4 regions of the Mesorhizobium humile genome follow, and region 4 is predicted to be linked to each of the others. Evidence: predicted binding sites of a transcription regulator. Region 4 holds the regulator's gene; each other region holds the start of a gene.
The links. The regulator LexA, encoded in region 4, represses DNA repair genes until DNA is damaged. The targets are predictions, from matches to a motif close to TGTTCNNNNTGTGTTCNG.

Region 1 (5,313 bases), on a different contig from region 4:
GCTTCCACGGTCTCCTGTCCGGTTGTTTCGCCGACAGGTTCCGCCGCGCTTTCGGTCGAGGTCTCCGTCGCATGGATTTCGGCGCCGGCCGTCTCCGGGCTCTCGACCGACGTTGCCTCGGCCGCGGCTTCGGGGGCTTCCGTCGCTTGCGCAGCACGTGCCGCTTCTTCCGCGGCAAGCTTGGCCGCGGCCGCTTCACGGGCGGCGTCGTCCTGCGCGTCGAGCTTCGCCTTCACCTCGGCGGCCGGCTTTGCCTCGGAGCGATAGCCGAGACCCTTGAGGATCTCTTCCATGTCGTCGGCGGTGGCGCCGAGGATCGACATCATCGGCGGCGTCACCATGAAGGCGTGGCCGTCATAGGCGCCGTCCGGACGCTGGCCGAGGCCGGGCTTCCAGTTGGTCGCCGGGCGGATGAGGTCGGCAAGCCTTTCCAGGATATCGATGCGCACGGCGCGGCGGCCGAGATTGCGGTAGCCGGCGAGCTTGTAGAAGGTCTTGTCGAAGGCCGGGTCGATGACCACCGAGGTGCGGCCCGAGGCCAGCGCATGCACCACGTCGCCGAAGCCAGGCTTGTCCTTGCCGTCGTTCTTCAGCGCCCAGAGCAAGGTCACCAGGCCGGCCGGCGCCGGCTTGATCAGCGCAGGCACGAAGACATGGTAGGCGCCGAAGCGGACGCCGAGGCGGCGCAGCGCCGCGCGGCCTTCCTGGTCGAGAGATTTCATCTCCTCCGCGATGTCGCGGCGGTTGATCAGGCCGAAATGCTCGACCAGCTGGAAGGCGATGCCGCGCGCGATGCCGGTGAGCTGGTCGGCATTCTTCAGATCGACCAGCGGCTTCAAGAGCGACTCGATCTGGAAATTGACGAAACGCTCGGCGCGCGCCGCCACCTTGTCGCGGGCAGGGCCAGTCAGCTGCTCGTCTGCAAGCAACACCAGGCGCGGCTTCAGCGCCTCGTCGCCGGCGACCAGCGTGCCGATCGGCGCGCCGATCCAGCGCAAGATGCCGTCCGAGCCCAAGGCCAGGTCGCCATTGGCGCAGGCGGCAAAGCGCTCGGCGCGCGCGTCGAACTCGGCCGCGAGCGCCTTCTGGGCGGCGGTACGCACCGCCTTGGCGTCCTCGCCGCCGGCGCTCTGGTCGGCGGTGAAGCGGAACCCTTGCAACTCGCCGACATGATGGCCTTCGACGAGGACGGTTCCGGTAGGGCTGATTTCGGCTTCAGGCATGGTATTTTCTCTAAGGCGCCGCATGAGGACGGAAGTCCTGCGGTCTACGAAGCGTTTCGTCAACCGCTCATGCAGCGCATCCGACAATCTGTCTTCGATTTCGCGCGTCTTTTCCTGCCAGTGTAGCTGATCGGCCAGCCAGCCGGGGCGGTTGGAGACGAAAGTCCAGGTGCGGATCTGCGCGATCCGGTGCGAGAGCGTGTCGATATCGCCTTCCGTCGTGTCGGCGCGCCGCACCTGCTCGGCCATGTAATTCTCATCGACATGGCCATGACGAGCAAGGTCCATATAGATGGAGGCGATGAGGTCGGCATGCTGCGCCGGCGCGATCTTGCGGTAGTCGGGGAGCGCGCAGGCCTCCCACAGCAGCGCCACGCGCTCCTTGCCGGTGGCCAAGGCGCGGATATCGCCGTCGCGCGACAGATGCTCCAGCGCCTGCGCGTCCACGGCCGGCAGCGCGCGGGTCAGCCCTTCGACCGGTGCATTGGTCTCGATCGAGCGTTTCAGCGCATCGAGGCTGGAAAAGTCGAAATCCGCGGTGCGCCATTGCAGCACCTTCACCGGGTCGAAGTCGTGCCCCTCGACCTTGGCGACCAGATCCTCGTCGAACGGATCGACCTGGCCGGTGACGCCGAACGTGCCGTCGCGCAGGTGCCGGCCGGCGCGGCCCGCGATCTGGCCAAGCTCGGCCGCGGTCAGGTTGCGGTATTGGTAGCCGTCGAATTTGCGGTTCTGGGCAAAGGCGACATGGTCGAGGTCGAGGTTCAGCCCCATGCCGATGGCGTCGGTGGCGATGAGATAGTCGACGTCGCCGGACTGGAAGATCTCGACCTGCGCGTTGCGGGTGCGCGGCGAAAGCGCGCCAAGCACGACGGCAGCACCGCCCTGCTGGCGGCGGATCAGTTCTGCGATGGCATAGACCTCGTCGGCGGAGAAAGCGACGATCGCCGTGCGCCGCGGCAGCCGGGTGAGCTTCTTCGAGCCGGCATAGGCAAGGTGCGACAGCCGCGGCCGCGTCACCACCGACACACCCTTCAGCAGCTTCTGCAGGATGCCGTGCATGGTGGCGGCGCCCAGAAGCAGCGTCTCCTGGCGGCCGCGCAGATGCAGGATGCGATCGGTGAAGATATGGCCGCGCTCGAGATCGCCGGCGAGCTGCACCTCGTCGATGGCGACGAAGGCGGCGTCGGTCTCGCGCGGCATCGCCTCGACGGTGCAGACGGAATATTTCGCGCCGGCGGGCACGATCTTCTCCTCGCCGGTGATCAGCGCCACCTTGTGGGCGCCGACCTTCTCGCAGACACGGGCATAGACCTCGCGAGCAAGCAGTCTCAGCGGCAGGCCGATGATGCCGGTCTCGTGCGCGACCATGCGCTCGATGGCGAGATGGGTCTTGCCGGTGTTGGTGGGCCCTAGCACGGCCGTCACGTCGCGGCCTGAAAGGATCAGCGGCTGGGAATGTTTCGGCTGGATGTTCATCGGCTCGGAAATAAGGTTTCTGCCGCTTGTAGTCTGAAGCACGGCGATGCCGCCGCGTGTGACAGGCGACACATAGGGACTTCGGGCGTGAAGCGAAAGCGGAATGTTCCTTTGGAGACAGGCGAGGCAGGCCGGGGCGTTCAAAATCGGCTGCTTGTTAACGGCTGGAACGAGTCTGGAACGAATCAGCGACGAATCGCTGACTCGTTCTGATTCAGGTTTTGTTCACGGCTATATGTGGATTTTTTGACGCTGAGTCTCACCACATGCTGAATCGGGCAATTGGCCCGATTCATGCTTGACCGCCGCTGGACCCGAGCGGTCGTTAACTTTTGCCGGCGAGCCGCCGCGGTCGACTCTAGGGACGCTCGCAAGGTTATGAAATTGTTGATTTTTCTTAACGGCATTTAACGATTTCGGTAATGTTTTGGCGCTCCGCCATTAACTTTTCGGCCAAAGCCAGAACGAATCGGCGACGAATCAGAGATGCGCGAAGTTTCCCGGTTTGTTCACCCCTAGATATGGTGTTATCCACAGCTTGCCCACCGAGGATTCACAGCTTGTGAGAGGGGTTGCGCACAGGGCGTGGCCGGGGCCGTTAACTTTTGCGTGCCGGATTGAGGCACGGTGTCGCGCCGGGCTTGCCGGCGGGCGAAAAAGGCGGCTCCGTTGCCGGAGCCGCCTTGGTGTCGTGCGTATCAGACGAAGTACTGGCCGCCATTGGCGGTGATGGTCGAGCCGGTGATGAAGCCGGCCTCGTCGGAAGCCAGAAAGACGACGCAGCGCGCGATCTCTTCCGGTTCGCCGAGGCGGCCGACCGGGATCTGCGGGATGATGCGCTCGTTGAGCACCTTCTCGTCGATCGCCTTGACCATTTCGGTCGCGATATAGCCGGGGCAGATGACGTTGACGGTGATGCCCGCGCGGGCGCCTTCCTGGGCAAGAGCCTTGCTGAAGCCGATGTCGCCGGCCTTGGCGGCCGAGTAGTTGGCCTGGCCGGCCTGGCCCTTCTGGCCGTTGATCGAGGAAATGGTGACGACGCGGCCGAACTTGCGGTCGCGCATGCCGCTCCACAAAGGATGCGTCATGTTGAAGACGCCGGAGAGGTTGGTGTCGATGACTTCCTTCCACTGCGCGGGCGTCATCTTGTGGAACATGGCGTCGCGGGTGATGCCGGCATTGTTGACCAGCACGGAGACCGGACCGAGATCGGCCTCGACCTGCTTGATGCCGGCGGCGCAGGCCTCGTAGTCGGCGACGGACCATTTGTAGACCGGGATGCCGGTCTCGGCCTTGAATTTCTGTGCCGCCTCGTCATTGCCGGCATAGTTCGCCGCGACCGAATAGCCGGCGTTCTTCAAGGCGACCGATATCGCCGCGCCGATGCCGCGCGACCCGCCCGTGACGATTGTTACCTTGCTCATGCATTCCCTCCCTTTGGTCGGGAGTGAATAGGGAATAGCGAGTAGCGAGTAGGGGTTTGATATCCTGTCGCGCTGACGCCATTCTTCCCTATTCGCTACTCCCTATTCACTACTCACTTCTCTTTCAGAGTGCTTCGACGCACATGGCGACGCCCATGCCGCCGCCGATGCAAAGCGTGGCGAGACCCTTCTTGGCGCCGCGGCGGCGCATCTCGTAGACCAGCGTGTTGAAGACGCGGGCGCCAGACGCGCCGATCGGATGGCCGATGGCGATGGCGCCGCCGTTGACGTTGACGATCGAGGGGTCCCAGCCCATGCCCTTGTTGACGGCGCATGCCTGCGCGGCGAAGGCTTCGTTGGCCTCGACGAGGTCGAGATCCTTGACCGACCAGCCGGCCTTTTCCAGCGCCCGCTTCGAAGCGGGAATGGGCCCCGTGCCCATGATCGCCGGATCGACGCCGGCGGTCGCCCAGGAGGCGATGCGGACCAGCGGGGTGATGCCGCGCCGGGCAGCCTCGGCCTCGGTCATCAGCAGCGCGCCGGCGGCGCCGTCATTGATGCCGGAGGCGTTGGCGGCCGTGACCGTGCCGTCCTTGTCGAAAGCGGGCTTCAGCTTGGTCATGGCGTCGAGCGTCGCGCCGAGACGGATATACTCGTCCTGGTCGACGATGGTGTCACCCTTCTTGCCCTTGATGGTGAAGGCGACGATCTCGTCCTTGAACCTGCCGGCCTTCTGCGCGGCTTCGGCCTTGTTCTGCGAGGCGAGCGCGAACTCGTCCTGGGTTTCGCGGGTGATCTGGAACTGGCGTGCGACGTTCTCGGCGGTGTTGCCCATATGGTAGCCGTTGAAGGCATCCCACAGGCCGTCCTTGATCATGGTGTCGATCATCTTGTAGTCGCCCATCTTGACGCCGGCGCGCAGATGCTCGGCATGCGGCGACAGCGACATCGATTCCTGGCCGCCGGCGACGATCACCTTGGCATCGCCCGTGGCGATCTGCTGCATGCCGAGCGCGATGGCGCGCAGGCCCGAGCCGCAGACCTGGTTGAGGCCCCAGGCGGTGGTCTCCTTCGGCAGGCCGGCGTTGATCGAGGCCTGGCGCGCCGGGTTCTGGCCTTGAGCGGCGGTCAGCACCTGACCGAGGATGACCTCGTCGACTTCCGCCGCCTCGACGCCGGAACGCGCG
Region 2 (5,313 bases), on a different contig from region 4:
TCTCGTCGCGCAGATTGGCCTGGGTCAGCATGCGGCAGAGATGGCCCCAGCCCTGGCGATCGCGGGGATAGGCGAGGATGTCCGGCGTGCCGTCGCCGAATACCAGCCGGCAGCCGGGGTGATAGCCCATCTTCTCCACCCTGGCCTGCTGCCAGGCGCGCACGACGCCGGCGACCGTGTTCCTGTCGGCAAGCCCGATCGAGGCAAAACCGTAGAATTTCGCCGTGACCACCAGCTCCTCCGGCTTGGAGGCGCCGCGCAGGAAGGAGAAATTCGACCGGATGCCGAACTCGGCATAGGGAATGACGGTCAGCGCGTTCATGCAAACACCCCATGCATGAACCAGCGCGGCGGCGCGGCTTGCGGGGCGGTGCCGTAGAGGCCCTGGCGATAGAGCCAGTAGCGGCGCCCCTCGCTGTCCTCGATGCGGTAATAGTCGCGGGTCGGCGCCTCTTCCTCGCCGGGCAATTGCCGCCACCATTCGGCGGCGATGCGTTCCGGCCCTTCGGCGCGGGCGACGCGGTAGAGCGCGCGCCGCCAGCGGAAATTCATCGGCGGGCCTTCCGGGATCTCGGTCGCCGGCACCTCGATCGGCTCGGGCGAGCGGAACAGGCGCACCGGCCGCTCCGGCGGATAGATGGTCATCGGCGGCGCGGTTCGGGGTGCCGCCCGTCCGGCCGCCGGCGCGCGCCGTTGCGGCGCTTCGGCGAAAGGCACGGTCTTGACGGCGCGTTCCGGCAGATGGCTTTCGACGGCCACCGGCTTCAGCACGGCGGCCTCGCCGAGACGGGCGCGGACGCGGTCGGCGAATAAAGCGATGTCGGCGTCATCGTCGTTCGTCTCGCCGGTGAGGTCGCCCTGAGCCAAGTCGAAGGCCGCGACCGACAGCACGGACAGCCGCACGAGGTCGAAGCCGAAGCCGGCGTCGATGGTCTGCTCCAGCGCGGTCAACCGCTCATGGAACAGCCTTTGGATCAGCCGCGGCTCGCGCATCGGGCGCGAGGTGCCGACGGCGATGCGGCTGACGGCGCCGTCGACGCGGAAGAGAAGCAGCGCCAGCGTGCGCGCGCCCTCGCCGCGCCGTTCGAGGTCGCTCTTCAAGGCGACGGCAAGGCGGCTCACCAGCCGCTCGATGTCGTCGGTGAGCACGACCGGCTCGGCAAGGTGGCGCTCGACCGAGAGCGGCGCGACGGGAAGGCGCGGCGACACGGCCTCGTCGAGGCGGCCGAGCGCCTGGTCGAGGCGCAGAAGCAAGGTGGCGCCGAAGCGGCGGGCGAGCGGCGCCCGGGGCGCCGCCATCACCGCGCCGGCGGTGCGCAGGCCGACGCTCTCCAGGCCGGCGCGGGTCTCCGGCGCGATGCGCAGCGCCGACAATGGCAATGGCACAAGCAGCGCCTCCTCCTCGCCGCCGGCAATGATGCGGTCGCCATGGAAGCGCGCCGCCGCCCAGGCGGCGCCCGGCGTGGAGGCGAGCCCGGCGCGGACATCGAAACCCTGCTGGAAGAAGCGGGTGAGGATCTCGTCCTGCATGGCGCGCTCGCCGCCGAACAGATGCGTGCAGCCGGTGACGTCGAGGAACAGCCCGTCCTCGGCGTCGATCGCTACCAGCGGCGTGTAGCGATCGCACCAGTCGGCAAGGCCTTCGAGCAGGCGTCGGTCGGCCTCCGGGTCGGCCTCCACCACGTCGATCGTGGGGTGCATGGCGCGCGCATCGGCGATGCCCATGCCGCGCTTCAATTTCAGCGCCTCAGCCCGCTCGTCGAGGGCCGCGATGCGCTGGGTGTTGTTGTCGCGATGGCTGACCACAAGCGGTGGGTGAGATGGCGGCAGGTGCTGCGACGGCCGGGAACGCCAGGACCGCCCCAGACGCTGGCGCAGGATCCGCTCCGCGGGCAGATGCGGGAACCACAGCGACAGAATTCTCTGTTCTTTCTGCAAAAGCGTGCTCATTTGGGTTCCACTCCAGTGTGAATTGTCCGGGCAGGGCCGTGCGGCTCTTGCCGATATCGACGGTGAAGGCAGGGCGGCCGATCGAGCCGGCGAGCGGCCCGGCGACTGTCTCGCGGCTTGCCGAAGGCGCCGCCGAAACGATGAGGCGCACCGGCGCGGCGGTTGGATCGGCCTCGCCGGCATGGCGCAGCAACAGCACCGGGCGGCCGGCATTCTGGGCGCGGGCGTGCAGCCGGCGCGTGGCGGTGAGGTCGAGCCGCTGGGGACTGCCGCGGATCTCGAGGATGACCGCGGCGAAGGCCGTCATGCGGGCGGCCTCCTCGGCGATCCACAGCGCGTCGAGCAGCTTCGACGCCTCGGAAAACAGCAATTGCTCCGGCTCGATGCCGAACAGGGCGCTCAGCCCCCTGGCATAGGGAAGGCCGGCCTCGTGAAAGATTTCCGCCGTGCCGACCCAGAGGATCGGCAGGCCCCGCTTCTGCTTGAGGATCAGGCTTACGAGCGAGAGTGCGAAGCCGGCAACGGCGCCGGCATCGCGGGTCTCCAGGCCATGGATTTCGCTGAGCGCCGCCCTGGGCACCCCGCCGCCAAGGGCGGTGTCGAGGCGATCGATGCCGGTGTGCAGGAAAGCGTCCGCCGAAGCCACGGCGAGGCCGCGCCGGACGAGCGTCATGTCCGACCTGGCATTGGCAGGCACGCCAAGCGCCGGCGCCTGCAGGCGCTCGGGCAGCGTTCCCTCGATCTTCGCGATCTGGCGGCGCAGGGCAAAAACAGTGTCCCGCGCCACGGCGCTCATCGCCATGACGTTCACTTCCGGCAGCAATTGTTCCTGTTATGTTCCTATAGATTCCAGAGGGCCCGGGAAGAGTCAAGCAGAGTCACAAGGAATTTATTCCTTCGGCTTTTACCTTGAAAGCGGACGTCCAGCCGGCTCATTTGCCTCTATCGGCGCGAAAGCCTATATGCCGGGATCAAAGGACGTTACATGGCCCGCATCTACAAGACACGCACCTGGCACGACCAGCTCTCGCCGTCGATCGACGAGATGGAGCTTCTGGCGCTGGAGAGCTATGCCCATCTGCCGGACGAGTTCCGCCAGCTCACCGGCGAGATCATTATCCAGATCGCCGATTTCCCGACCGACGAGATCATGGACGACCTGTCGTTGGAGACGCCCTTCGACCTGCTCGGCCTGTTCGAGGGGCGCGGCATCGCCGAACGCTGGAACCCGCAGACCGGCGAGGGACCGAACCGCATCACGCTCTACCGCCGGGCCATACTCGACTACTGGGCCGAGAACGAGGAGACGATGGGCGACATCGTCACCCATGTGCTGATCCACGAGATCGGCCACCATTTCGGCCTGTCGGACGACGACATGGAGCGGATCGAGGAAGCGGCCGAGCAGGTGGCGCCGGGCTGAGAGACTGTTTGGAAATTCTACTCCGGCGGCCATCTGGCGGCGCTTTCTGCGCTACTGCAGCGCCGCGCGTCCTCTTGGACGCGCAAAGGACGCTGCAGCAATTTTAGGTGGCGCATGATCCTTTCCGAAAATCGATTTCGATTTTCGGGGTCATGCGCAGGCTCATGGACCAAATGTCCGCTCCGCTCCGGTTCTCGAAATCACCACCATATGACTCGCCAGAGCGAATTTCGAAACAGTCTCTGAGCGCTTTCCTTACCAGTCGCTCAGCTTGGTGTCGGCTCTGTATTCCTGGCCTTCGACATCCTTCACCAGGGACTGGCCGCAGCGCATCGACTTGGTCTTCTTGTCATAGGCATAGGTCGGCGAGCCGAACAGGTGCCAGCCCTTGTTCAGGGCGGCCGTCACCTTGTGGCAGAAGGTGGCGTCGTCCGGGCCGGTGAGGAAGCGGTAGAGTTTCATGGATCTATCCTGTCGTGCCTAACCTGTCGTGACTGGGCGGAAAGCCGGGTCTGAAAAAATCGTTTCTCGCGCCGCATCATGCGCCGATGATTGCGGCCTTCGCCAGAAGTTTCTCGGCTTCGGCCAGATGCAGCCGCTCGACCATCTTGCCATCCAACCCGATCACGCCCTTGCCGGCATTTTCGGGCCGCGCGAACGCATCCCTGATCGCGCGGGCCGCGGCCAGCCTCTCGGGCGATGGCGAAAAGGCGCGGTTCGCCGGCTCGATCTGGGCGGGATGGATCAGCGACTTGCCGTCGAAACCCATGGCGGCCCCATCGGCGCATTCCCGGGCAAGAGCGTCAAGGTCGCGAAAATCATTGGCGACGCCGTCGATCACGTCGATGCCGCCCGCGCGGGCGGCAAGCACGAGTTGCATCAGCCACGGCATCAGATAGCGCCGGTCGGGCGTCGCCAGAATGCCGGCCGCCTTCACCAGGTCATTCGTTCCGGCAACGAAACAAGCCAGGCGCGACGCCGGATCGCGGCCGAGCTCGGCGATCGCGCCGATGTTGAGCAGCGCCTTGGGCGTCTCGACCATCGCCCACAGTTTCACGCTGTCCGGCGCGAAATTGTCGTCCAGCAGGTCGCCGGCCTCGAGGATGTCGCGCGGCGTGCCGATCTTGGGCAGGAGAATGCCGTCGGGCTCCGCCTTGGCGACGGCCAACAAATCGTCGGCGCCCCACTCGCTGGCCAAAGGATTGATACGCACCACCATCTCGCAGCGCCTTTCGCGCCCGGCGAGAATGCCGGCGACCCTGTCGCGCGCCGCTTTCTTGTCAGCGGGCAGGACGGCGTCCTCGAGATCGATGATGACGACGTCGCAGGCAAGCGAGGCGATCTTGGCGAGCGCCTTGTCGTTGGAGGCGGGAATGTAAAGCACCGAGCGGCGCGGGCGGTAGGGTTCTTGAGCCATGGCCGATCTATGCCGGGTGATGGCGGGGGAGGCAAGGCGCGGAAGCAAATCGTCCTTGAGGGCCCGCAAAGAGGGAAGTGCCCGGCAAGGGCAGAGGCGGTTCTGTCCGGCCAGCCTATCCTTCGTCATTCTAGGGCGGAGCAAGGAGCGAAGCGACGCGCGCAGACCCTAGAATCCATGCCGTGACGCCTGAGCGCCGCCACGGTGAAGAACGTTCACCAGCCGATCCCGCGAAACAGTTCGAACCATTCCGGATTGGTCTTCTCGATCAAATCAATCTTCCATTGCCGCGGCCAGCGCTTCAATGACGTCTCACGCTGAATGGCGTCGGTGATGTCGACATATTCCTCGTACCAGACCAGACGCTGCACGCCGTAGCTGGTGAAGCTGGAGCCTTGGCCGGTCTTGTGCTCGGGCATCCGACGAGCGAGGTCGTTGGTGACGCCGATATAGATCGTGCCGCCTTTCTGGCTTGCGGTCATGTAGACGTAGCCTGTCATGCTGCGATCTTAGTTGGCACCGT
Region 3 (5,313 bases), on a different contig from region 4:
TTCGAAGCAATTCACCGAAGCAAGGATCCGAGCGTCTTTACCGTGCTGTTCGAGGACAGCGCCGCCTTGCTTGGCCTGATCGTCGCCTTCGCCGGCATACTGGCGGCCGAAATCATGAAAATGCCCGAGCTCGACGGCGTCGCCTCGATCGGCATAGCGCTGATCCTGGGCGCGACGGCGATCTTCCTGGCGCGCGAAAGCAAGAGCCTGCTGCTCGGCGAGCCGGCCTCGCCGCAGGTGCAGAAGCGGGTGCTGGCGATCGCCCAGCAAGACCCTGCGGTGCAGCGGGCGAACGGCATATTGAGCGTCCATATCGGTCCGGAGGAAATCGTCGCCGGCTTGAGCATCGAATTCGAGGATCACCTCACCGCGCCCGAGATCGAGGCCTGCGTCGAGCGCCTGGAGGCAAGGCTCAAGACGGAAATGCCGCAAATCTCAAGGCTCTTCGTCAAGCCGCAGGCGACTGGCACATGGGAGCAGCGGCGCAAGGCCATCGCCGAGGTCTCCGAGGAGGGTTAGGTTCAATGCAGCGAGTTTGTGAGGAGAAGGAACGATGAAGATCGACGGCGGATGCCATTGCGGCGCGATCGCCTACGAGGCGGAGGTCGATCCGGAAAAGACCTCGATCTGCCACTGCACCGACTGCCAGCAACTGACCGGCACCGCCTTCCGGGTTACCGTCCCGGCGCCGGAAAGCGACTACCGGATCACCCGGGGCGCGCCGAAGATCTACATCAAGGTCGTGGCAAGCGGCGCCAGGCGCGCCCAGGCTTTTTGTGCCGAGTGCGGCTCGCATCTTTACGCGACGTCAGTCGGCGATGGTCCGAAGGTCTATGGGATCAGGGTCGGGACCGCCAGGCAGCGTCAGGATTTGGTCCCGAGACAGCAGAAATGGCACCGATCGGCCCTGCGCTGGCTTCCGGAATTCGTGGGCATGGCGACGACGGAAGAGCAGTAAGGGCTATCGGATCGGCCCGCTGGCGCAAGCCTTGGCGATTGGCCGAATCCTGCACGCCTTCGTCATCCTCGGGCTTGACCCGAGGATCCATGCCGTGACAGTAGCCGATGGTGCAACGGTGCCGAATTCTGCAACAGTTGCAACCCCTTAGTGTCACGGCATGGATTCTAGGGTCTGCGCGCGTCGCTTCGCTCCTTGCTCCGCCCTAGAATGACGAAGCGATGGGCGTTTGGCCAATCTCCGAGGTATGCGACCTTGCAAGCGAAGGAAGAATCGCTCGTTCCAACGTCCGCGTCGAGCAACTACTCGTCGCCTTCGACGACGCGCAGCCTCAACTGGCCGGTCTTTGAATCGGCCACGCGCGGACCGCCCTCTGCCTTTGGCGCCGCACTTCGCGCGGCCTCGGTCTCGCCCTCGGCGAATTCCAGCGCCTCGATCTTCTGGCCGCGCTTGGTCACCTTCGATGTCGAAACCAGGATGTCGTCGATGTCCCGCGCCGCCTGGCCGAAATGCGTCTGCAGCCGGCGCACGCGCTCGTCGACGCGCCCCACGTCCTCCATCAGCCGAATGACCTCGCCCTGGATCAGATGTGCCTGCTCTCGCATGCGGGCGTCCTTGAGGATCGCCTGGATGACCTGGATCGACAGCATCAGCAACGAGGGCGAAACGATGACGACGCGGGCGCGATGCGCCTTCTGCACCACCGCCTCGAAATTCTCGTGGATTTCGGCGAACACCGATTCCGACGGCACGAACATGAAGGCGGTGTCCTGCGTCTCGCCCTGGAGCAGGTATTTTTCGGCGATATCGCGGATATGCACCTCGATGTCGCGCCGGAAAGCCTGCGCCGCCGCCTTCTGCATGTCGGCGCCTTCGGCGGCACGGATGGCGTTCCAGGCTTCGAGCGGGAACTTGGCGTCGATGGCCAGCATCGGCGCGCCGTTGGGCATCCGCACCAGGCAATCGGGCCGGCTGCCGTTGGAGAGGCTCGCCTGGAATTCATAGGCGCCATGCGGCAGGGCGTCGGCGACGATCGCCTCCATACGCGACTGGCCGAAGGCGCCGCGTGTCTGCTTGTTGGAAAGGATCGCCTGCAGCTGCACGACCTGGCCGGCCAAGGACTGGATGTTGCCTTGCGCGGTGTCGATCACCGCCAGCCGCTCCTGCAGCTTGGCAAGGCTTTCATGCGTCGACTTGGTCTGCTCGGCCATGGTCTGGCCGAGACGGCCGGTCATGGCGTCGAGCCGTTGTCCGAGCGACTGGGTAAGCTCGGCCTGCCGCGTCCCGAACACCTCGGCGATCGCGCCCATGCGTCCGTGCATCTCGGCCTGCGACCGCAGGACGTCGGCGATGCGCGCCTCGGTGTCCCGGGCATGGTCGGCCGCTTCGGCCGCGGCCACCGCGCGCGCCTTGGCCGCGCGCCACAAGGCCACGGCCAATCCTACAAACTGCGACAGCAGCAGCAACACGCCGAAACCCAGCGCCTGGCCGAGCGTGATCGTGGAGGCGCCGAGCCGCGCGATCGGTTGTGAAAGGATGGTGGTCATGTCGTTCATTTGGCCAGCATAACCGATTCGGCCGCGTGGCACAGATCAAAACGTGAACAGGCCGATTCCACACCGGTTGACGCTTTTCCAACGACGTCTTAGGTGAGACGCCATGTCGATCAAGCCGCTCATCATTCTCCCCGATCCCGTCCTGCGCCAGCTTTCCAAGCCGGTCGAGCACGTCGATGCCGATTTGCGCAAGCTGGCCGACGACATGCTGGAAACCATGTATGACGCGCCGGGCATCGGCCTTGCGGCCATCCAGGTCGGCGAGCCGCGACGGCTGCTGGTCATCGACCTCGCCAAGGAAGGCGAGGAGCCTCAGCCGCATGTCTTCATCAATCCGGAAGTGCTCGAGAGTTCCGACCAGCGTTCCGTCTATGAGGAAGGCTGCCTGTCGATTCCCGACTATTACGCCGAGGTCGAGCGCCCGGCCTCGGTGCGGGTGAAGTATCTCGACCGCGACGGCAGGCTTCAGGAGATTCAGGCGGAGGGGCTGATGGCCACCTGCCTGCAGCACGAGATCGACCACCTCAACGGCGTGCTGTTCATCGACCACATCTCGAAGCTGAAGCGCGACATGGTGGTGCGGAAGTTCAAGAAGCTCGCCAAGGACAAGGCGCCGGGCAAGATGGTGGGCTAAGGGCCGTTTCGGCCGCGCGAGCACCTGAGCCTACCGCAAGACAGGATCGCAGGACATCATGCCGCTTCGCGTCATCTTCATGGGCACGCCGGATTTTTCCGTGCCGACCTTGCGCGCCATCGCCGAGGCCGGCCACGAGATCGCGGCCGTCTACACGCAGCCGCCGCGCGCCGCAGGCCGGCGCGGGCTGGAACTGACGCCGTCCCCGGTGCAGCGCGAGGCCGAGCGGCTGGGGCTCGACGTGCGCACGCCGACATCGCTGAAAAGCGACGCCGAGCAACAGGCTTTTGCCGCCTTGCAGGCCGATGTCGCGGTCGTCGTCGCCTATGGCCTGCTGTTGCCGAAAGCGGTTCTCGAGGCGGCCAGGCTCGGCTGTCTCAACGGCCATGCCTCGCTTTTGCCACGCTGGCGTGGTGCTGCTCCCATCCAGCGTGCGATCATGGCCGGAGATAGCGAAACCGGCATGATGATCATGAAGATGGAAGAGGGTCTGGACACCGGACCGGTGGCATTGGTTGAAAAAGTCGCCATCGCACCCGATATGACGGCCGGCGAATTGCATGACCGCCTGATGGCACAAGGCGCTTCGCTGATGGTCGAGGCGCTCGCGCAGTTGGGGATAAATTGTCTGACATTTACCCCGCAGGCAACGGCAGGGGTGACCTACGCCCGAAAGATCGATAAATCGGAGACACGCGTAGACTGGACGCGGCCTTCTGGCGAAGTCCACAATCACATTCGCGGCCTCTCGCCCTTTCCGGGCGCGTGGTGCGAGGTCGAAATTGGCGGCCGCATGGAGCGGCTGAAACTGCTTCGCTCGACGCTCTCGGATGGCGTCGGCGAGTCGGGAGGAATTCTCGATGACCGGCTGACGGTTGCCTGCGGGGCAGGCGCGGTCAGGCTGGTCGAAGTTCAACGGGCGGGCGGAAAGCCTGCCGCCGCGCAGGAGTTTTTGCGCGGAGCCAAGATCGAAAAAGGAATGAAACTCACATGAGCATGATGTCGATACGCGCGGCGACGCCGCGGGATCGCGAGGCGATCCGCCTCGTCGAAGAGCATGCCTTTGGCCAGCAGGCGGAAGCCGGCCTGGTCGACGCCCTTGTCACCGGCGGCGATGCCGTCGTCGAGCTGGTTGCCGAGGAAGACGGCCAGGTCGTCGGCCATATTCTTTTCTCGCGGCTTTTCGTGCGAAACGGCGCCAAAGAGTTCGCGGCTGTCGCGCTTGCGCCGCTGGCGGTCGAGCCCTCCTTTCACGGCACCGGCATCGGCGGCGCGCTGATCCGCGAGGCGCATGTGCGCCTCAAGGAAGCCGGCGAGAAATTGGCCGTGGTTCTGGGCGATCCGGTCTATTACGGCCGCTTCGGTTATAGCCATGCCCGCGCCGGGAAGTTCGAGAGCGAGTATCAGGGCGAGGCGCTGCAGGCGCTGGCCTGGGGCGACGCGCCCGAGACCGGCAAGCTGGTCTACGCTTCGGCCTTCACCGCTTTGGCCGCCTAGGCTAAAGATAAAAGTACGACTGGCATGCCGCGTTTTCGGCTCGATATCGAATATGACGGCAGCCAGTTCGCCGGCTGGCAGCATCAGGCCGACCAGCCCTCGGTGCAGCAGGCGATCGAGCAGGCGATCGAAAAGTTCTGCGGCGAAGATCTAAGGATACGTGCCGCCGGCCGCACCGATGCCGGCGTGCACGCCACCGCGCAGGTGGCGCATGTCGATCTGGCCAAAGCGTGGTCGGGCGACAAGGTGCGCGACGCCGTGAACGCCCATCTGCAGGCGGCCGGCGCGCGCGTCGCCATCCTGAAAGCCTCCGTCGTCGCCGACGATTTCGACGCGCGCTTTTCGGCCACCGGCCGCCACTATCTCTATCGCATCCTCAACCGCCGGGCGCCGGCGGCACTTGAAAAGGGCAAGGTCTGGTGGGTGCCGAAGCCCCTCGACGCCGAGGCCATGCACGAAGCGGCGAAAGTGCTGCTTGGAAAGCATGACTTCACCACCTTCCGCTCCACCCAGTGTCAGGCCGAAAGCCCGGTCCGCACGCTTGACCGCCTCGACGTCAGCCGCGCTGGCGATTTCATCGAGGTCCGCACCTCGGCGCGCTCCTTCCTGCACAACCAGGTGCGCTCGATGGTGGGATCGTTGCGGCGCATCGGCGACGGCTCCTGGGG
Region 4 (5,313 bases):
GGCGAACAATCCCGCCATGGTTGCCTGCTGGCTGGCCGCCACCAAGGTCGGCGCCGTCGTCGTCAACACCATGCCGATGCTGCGCGCCGGCGAACTGGCCAAGATCGTCGACAAGGCCGAGATCGGCATCGCGCTTTGCGACACGCGGCTGATGGACGAGATGACGGCCTGCGCCAAGGAGAGCGCCTTCCTCAAGCAGGTCATCGGCTTCGACGGCACCGCCAACCATGACGCGGAGCTCGATCGCGCCGCGCTCGACAAGCCCGTGACCTTCAAGGCTGTCGACACCGGCTGCGACGACGTGGCGTTGCTTGGCTTCACTTCAGGCACGACCGGCGTGCCGAAGGCGACCATGCATTTCCACCGCGACCTGATGATCATCGCCGACGCCTACGCCCGCGAGATCCTCCAGGTGACGCCCGACGACGTCTTTGTCGGTTCCCCTCCATTGGCCTTTACCTTCGGCCTTGGCGGGCTTGCCATTTTCCCGCTCCGCTTCGGCGCGGCGGCGACATTGCTGGAGCAGGCGACGCCGCCCAACATGATCCACATCATCGAGACCTACAGGGCGACCATCTCCTTCACGGCGCCGACGGCCTACAGGGCGATGCTCAAGGCCATGGACGAAGGCGCCGACCTGTCTTCGCTGCGCGTCGCCGTGTCTGCCGGCGAAACGTTGCCCGCTCCCGTCTTCGAAGAGTGGACGCGAAAGACCGGCAAGCCGATTCTGGACGGCATCGGCGCCACCGAGATGCTGCATATCTTCATCTCCAATCGCTTCGACGACATGAAGCCCGCATCGACCGGCAAGCCGGTGGGCGGCTACGAGGCGCGCATCGTCGACGAGGAGATGCGCGAGTTGCCGCATGGCGCGACGGGAAGGCTGGCGGTGCGTGGGCCGACAGGTTGCCGCTACATGGCCGACGATCGCCAGAAGGACTATGTGCGGGATGGCTGGAACCTGACGGGCGACACCTTCGTGCAGGACGAAGACGGCTTCTTCCATTTCGCCGCCCGCTCCGATGACATGATCGTCAGCGCCGGCTACAACATTGCCGGGCCGGAAGTCGAGGCCGCGCTACTGTCGCATCCGGATGTCGCGGAATGCGCCGTCATCGGCGCCGAGGACGCCGAACGCGGCCAGATCGTCGAGGCGCATGTCGTGCTGGCGCCGGGCGCGGCGCCGGATGCCGCGACGGTCAAGCGTCTGCAGGATCACGTCAAGGCAACGATCGCGCCCTACAAATACCCGCGCTCGGTGAAGTTCATCGCCGCCTTGCCCAAGACCCAGACCGGCAAGATCCAGCGCTTCCGCCTGCGCGCCGAAAAGCCCCATTGAGCGAGAAAGCCCGATTCAGGTGACGGCCTCCTTGACCGCGAAGCGCGCTTCCCGCCAGACGCCGGTGCGCAGGATGTCTTCCAGCACTTCGACGGCCTCCCAGACATCCCGATAGCCGACATAGAGCGGTGTGAAGCCGAAGCGGATGGTGTATGGCGCGCGGAAATCGCCGATCACGCCGCGCTCGATCAGGGCGCGCATCACCTGGTAACCGTGCGGATGGGCGAACGACACCTGGCTGCCACGCTCGGCGCCATCGCGCGGGCTTTCCAGTTCGAGGCCGAAGGCGCCGCATCGGGCTTCGACAAGCCGGATGAACAAGTCCGTCAGGGCGATGCTTTTGTCGCGCACGGCATTCATGTCGACCTTGTCCCAGAGGTCCAGCGCGCCCTTCAGCGCCCGCATCGACAGCACCGGCTGTGTTCCGCACAGGAACCGGCGGATGCCCGTGCCGATGGCGTAGCCCTGCTCGAACGCGAAAGGCCGGGCGTGCCCCCACCAGCCGCTGAGCGGCTGGCGAATGTCGCCGTGGTGGCGATTCGCGGCATAGATGAAGGCGGGCGCGCCCGGGCCGCCATTGAGATACTTGTAGGTGCAGCCGACAGCGAAGTCGGCACTCGAACCATCAAGATCCACCGGCAACGCGCCTGCCGTATGGCAGAGGTCCCAGACGATCAGCGCGCCGGCTTCGTGGGCCTTGCGCGTCAAGGCCGCCATGTCGCGCAACCGGCCGGACTTGTAGTTGACGTGGTTGACCAGGATGACCGCGACTTGGCTGTTGATCAGTTCCTCGATCGTCGGGGCGTCGACACCTTCGAGCCGCAGCACCGTACCAGGACGCGTGGAGGCCACGCCCTCCGCCATGTAGAGATCGGTCGGAAAACTGTCGCCCTCGGCAACGATCACGGATCGGTCGGGCCGCATCGCCAGCGCCGCATGCAGGACCTTGTAGATGTTGATCGACGTCGTATCGCAAACGACGGTCTGTCCGGCCGCCGCGCCGATCAGTCGCCCGAGCCGGTCGCCCAGTTCGACAGGCATTTGGAACCAGCCCGCGGTATTCCAGGCGCGGATAAGATCATGCGCCCATTCGCGCGTTGCCGCTTTCTCGATCTCGTCGAAAACCTCGGAGGACGCCGCACCCAGCGAGTTGCCGTCGAGATAGATCACCCCTTCCGGCAGGATGAAGCGATCGCGCAGGGCGCGCAGCGGATCCGCGGCATCCATCGCCTCGACTTCAGCACGGCCAGGAATTCCCCTCATCGCGTTACCGCCTCCATCTCGACCCAGCGCCGCTCGCAAATCGCCAGACGGCCAACGGCGGTTGTCTCACCCCAGTCGGCGTCGGGGCAAGAACCTTTCGTCCTGTGTTAGATGGTCCATAGACCGCGAGAACAGAGAACCGGCAAATCGCCGAAGTTGGCATTTTGGGTTCGTTTCGTTCACGGTGCAGCATGCGCAAAGGGTGGTCCACGCGGTCCGACCCGCGCTTTCGTGATGGCGCTGCCTGCTGTTTCAACTTAGGCAGTGCTGCAAAATCGAGCGGAATCAATGCCACCGCCCTACTGGCGGCGGCTGGCGTCCTCGAATGCAACATTGTTTCGGCAGCCTTAAGAAATTCATTAAACTTTAAACGGTTGCGGAACACAACTGGAACAGATAGTGTTTGTTCTGGGTTTGTTTTTCCGATTCTGGTTTCAGAACCCGTGGGGGCCGCCAATGCTGACGCGCAAACAACATGAACTCCTGATGTTCATCCATGAACGCCTGAAGGAGAGCGGGATTCCTCCATCCTTCGACGAGATGAAGGAGGCGCTCGACCTTGCCTCGAAGTCCGGCATCCACCGGCTGATCACGGCGCTGGAAGAGCGCGGCTTCATTCGCCGGCTGCCGAACCGGGCGCGCGCCCTCGAAGTCTTGCGCCTGCCCGACTCGATCGCGCCTGGCCTGAATGCCGCGAAGAAGTTCTCGCCAAGCGTCATCCAGGGCGGCCAAGGCAATCTTAACCGCCAGGTCAAGCCGGCAGCGCCCTCGCGCACGCCGACACCCAGCAATGACGACGACGCTGTTTCGGCCGTATCCATTCCGGTGATGGGCCGCATTGCCGCCGGCGTGCCGATCGACGCCATCCAGCACCAGACGCACTCGATCTCGGTGCCGCCGGACATGATCATGGGCGGCGAGCACTATGCGCTGGAGGTCAAGGGCGACTCGATGATTGAGGCCGGTATCTTCGACGGCGACACCGTCATCATCCGCAACGCCAATACGGCAAGCCCGGGCGAGATCGTGGTGGCGCTGGTCGACGACGAGGAAGCGACCTTGAAGCGGTTTCGCCGCAAGGGTGCCTCGATCGCGCTCGAGGCCGCCAACCCGGCCTATGAGACCCGTATCTTCGGACCGGATCGGGTCAAGGTTCAGGGCAAGCTCGTCGGACTTATCCGTCGCTACTGAGCAGAACCGCGCGGCGGTCTTCGCCGGGAATGCGTGACATCTATTCTGTCGGCTGCGGCGCGGCCGCCGGCTTTTCCGGTCGTTGATAGGGCGGCAGCCCCCTCGCCTCGCGTGTGTATTTCCGCTGCTCGTGCCAGGGACGATATGGCTCGTCGACCGCGTAGCGAACGGTTGGCCGGGCGGTCGCCGATTGCGGATCGAAGAAGATGGCGGCGCTGCCGTCGCGCGCCAGCTGCCGCTTGGTGACGACGAGCACGCGCGGATCGCGGCATGGGTTGTAGGCCGTTGCATCGTTGATGACGATGAGATCTGCGAACCCGCAGGCCGGTCGGGCGCTGCCGCGGTTCTCGGCAAGCGCGACGATGGCGCCGGAAGGATGCCGGCCGATGCAGAGGTCTCCGGTGCAGTAGAAGGGCGAGCCAGGCGGCAGGTCGACGGGATCGGCGATGTCGAGGGCGTCCTTGGCGAACGTCTCCGGCGGCACGATATCCTCGGCTTTCAGCGCTCGTTTCCAGTTGTCGGTGGTGAACTCGTTGGAGCGCGCGCGGTTGATCGCAAGCTCGCCGCCTCCGATCGGCATCGCCACCAGATGCGCGTCCTCCGAGACAAGCACATCCGGCGTGCGGACATGGGGAATGGCCAGCAGCGCCGCGAGCGCGAAGGGTACCGCGGCAAGCCTGAGCCACGTGGTCGCCATCGTTGCGATGACCAGCGCGACCGTCGCCAGCAGCACCGACTGGATCGAGATCAGCCCGACGGCGTCGACCGGTGAGCGCTCGGATATCCACGCCGAAATGGCGATCATCGCCGTCAGGCCCTTGCCCATGACAAAGAGGAAGGGACCGTCGAAGCCGAAGGGCATGGCGAGCGCGCTCAACACGGCGAACGGCATGACGATCAGCGAAACGATCGGCATGACCGCCAGATTGGCCAGCAGGCTGAGCGGCGACACGCGCTGAAAATGCCAGATCGCAAACAGCAACGTCGCGCTGCCTGCGATGAGCGACGTTATGGCGGCGCCGCCCACGCCAACCGCCAGTTTTTGCGATACGAACCCGAGAAACGAACGCCTTGCCGGCGGCGCTGTCGTTTTGCCGGCGCGATAGTCGGCAAAGCCGGCATAGGCGCCGACAAGCGCAGCGGTGGCGGCGAAAGACATCTGGAAGCTCGGGCCGACCACTTCGTGCGGCGAGACCAGGATGACGGCGATGGCAGAGATCGCCAGGTTGCGCATGGTCAGCGCCGCGCGGTCGAAAAGCACGGCGACCAGCATCACGGCCAGCATGATGAAGCTTCGCTCGGCCGCGACCACGATGCCGGAGATCACGAGGTAGGCGGCAATCGAGGCCAGCGCGATTGCAGCGGCATATTTCTTCACCGGTCGGCGTGACGAGAAATCCGGAAACAGCGCGAAGGTGCCGCGCAAAAGGACCATGATCGTGCCCGCGACAAGTGCCATGTGCAGGCCGGAGATCGAGATGATGTGGTAGATGCCGGTGCGCCGCATCGACTCGTTGATC

Region 1: a site for LexA is predicted at 2,868-2,885, ahead of RFM52_RS26760 (helicase-related protein). Genes of this name have one in related genera too.
Region 2: a site for LexA is predicted at 2,775-2,792, ahead of RFM52_RS31020 (ImuA family protein). Genes of this name have one in related genera too.
Region 3: a site for LexA is predicted at 2,547-2,564, ahead of RFM52_RS00405 (DNA recombination protein RmuC). Genes of this name have one in related genera too.

Annotation. Positions count from the first base shown of each region.
Region 1 is NZ_JAVIIV010000022.1:86,667-91,979, reverse strand. Features, by position in the region: gene RFM52_RS26760 (helicase-related protein) at 1-2,702, opposite strand, end outside; gene phbB (acetoacetyl-CoA reductase) at 3,401-4,126, opposite strand; gene RFM52_RS26750 (acetyl-CoA C-acetyltransferase) at 4,251-5,313, opposite strand, start outside.
Region 2 is NZ_JAVIIV010000035.1:33,513-38,825, forward strand. Features, by position in the region: gene RFM52_RS31010 (error-prone DNA polymerase) at 1-322, opposite strand, end outside; gene RFM52_RS31015 (DUF6504 family protein) at 319-1,806, opposite strand; gene RFM52_RS31020 (ImuA family protein) at 1,748-2,752, opposite strand; gene RFM52_RS31025 (metallopeptidase family protein) at 2,936-3,373, shown strand; gene RFM52_RS31030 (DUF1737 domain-containing protein) at 3,629-3,835, opposite strand; gene RFM52_RS31035 (HpcH/HpaI aldolase/citrate lyase family protein) at 3,912-4,790, opposite strand; gene RFM52_RS31040 (GIY-YIG nuclease family protein) at 5,006-5,290, opposite strand.
Region 3 is NZ_JAVIIV010000001.1:81,002-86,314, forward strand. Features, by position in the region: gene RFM52_RS00395 (cation diffusion facilitator family transporter) at 1-519, shown strand, start outside; gene RFM52_RS00400 (GFA family protein) at 554-958, shown strand; gene RFM52_RS00405 (DNA recombination protein RmuC) at 1,261-2,514, opposite strand; gene def (peptide deformylase) at 2,618-3,148, shown strand; gene fmt (methionyl-tRNA formyltransferase) at 3,207-4,142, shown strand; gene RFM52_RS00420 (GNAT family N-acetyltransferase) at 4,139-4,645, shown strand; gene truA (tRNA pseudouridine(38-40) synthase TruA) at 4,670-5,313, shown strand, end outside.
Region 4 is NZ_JAVIIV010000008.1:110,466-115,778, reverse strand. Features, by position in the region: gene RFM52_RS14470 (AMP-binding protein) at 1-1,339, shown strand, start outside; gene kynU (kynureninase) at 1,355-2,602, opposite strand; gene lexA (transcriptional repressor LexA) at 3,059-3,793, shown strand; gene RFM52_RS14455 (ComEC/Rec2 family competence protein) at 3,834-5,313, opposite strand, start outside.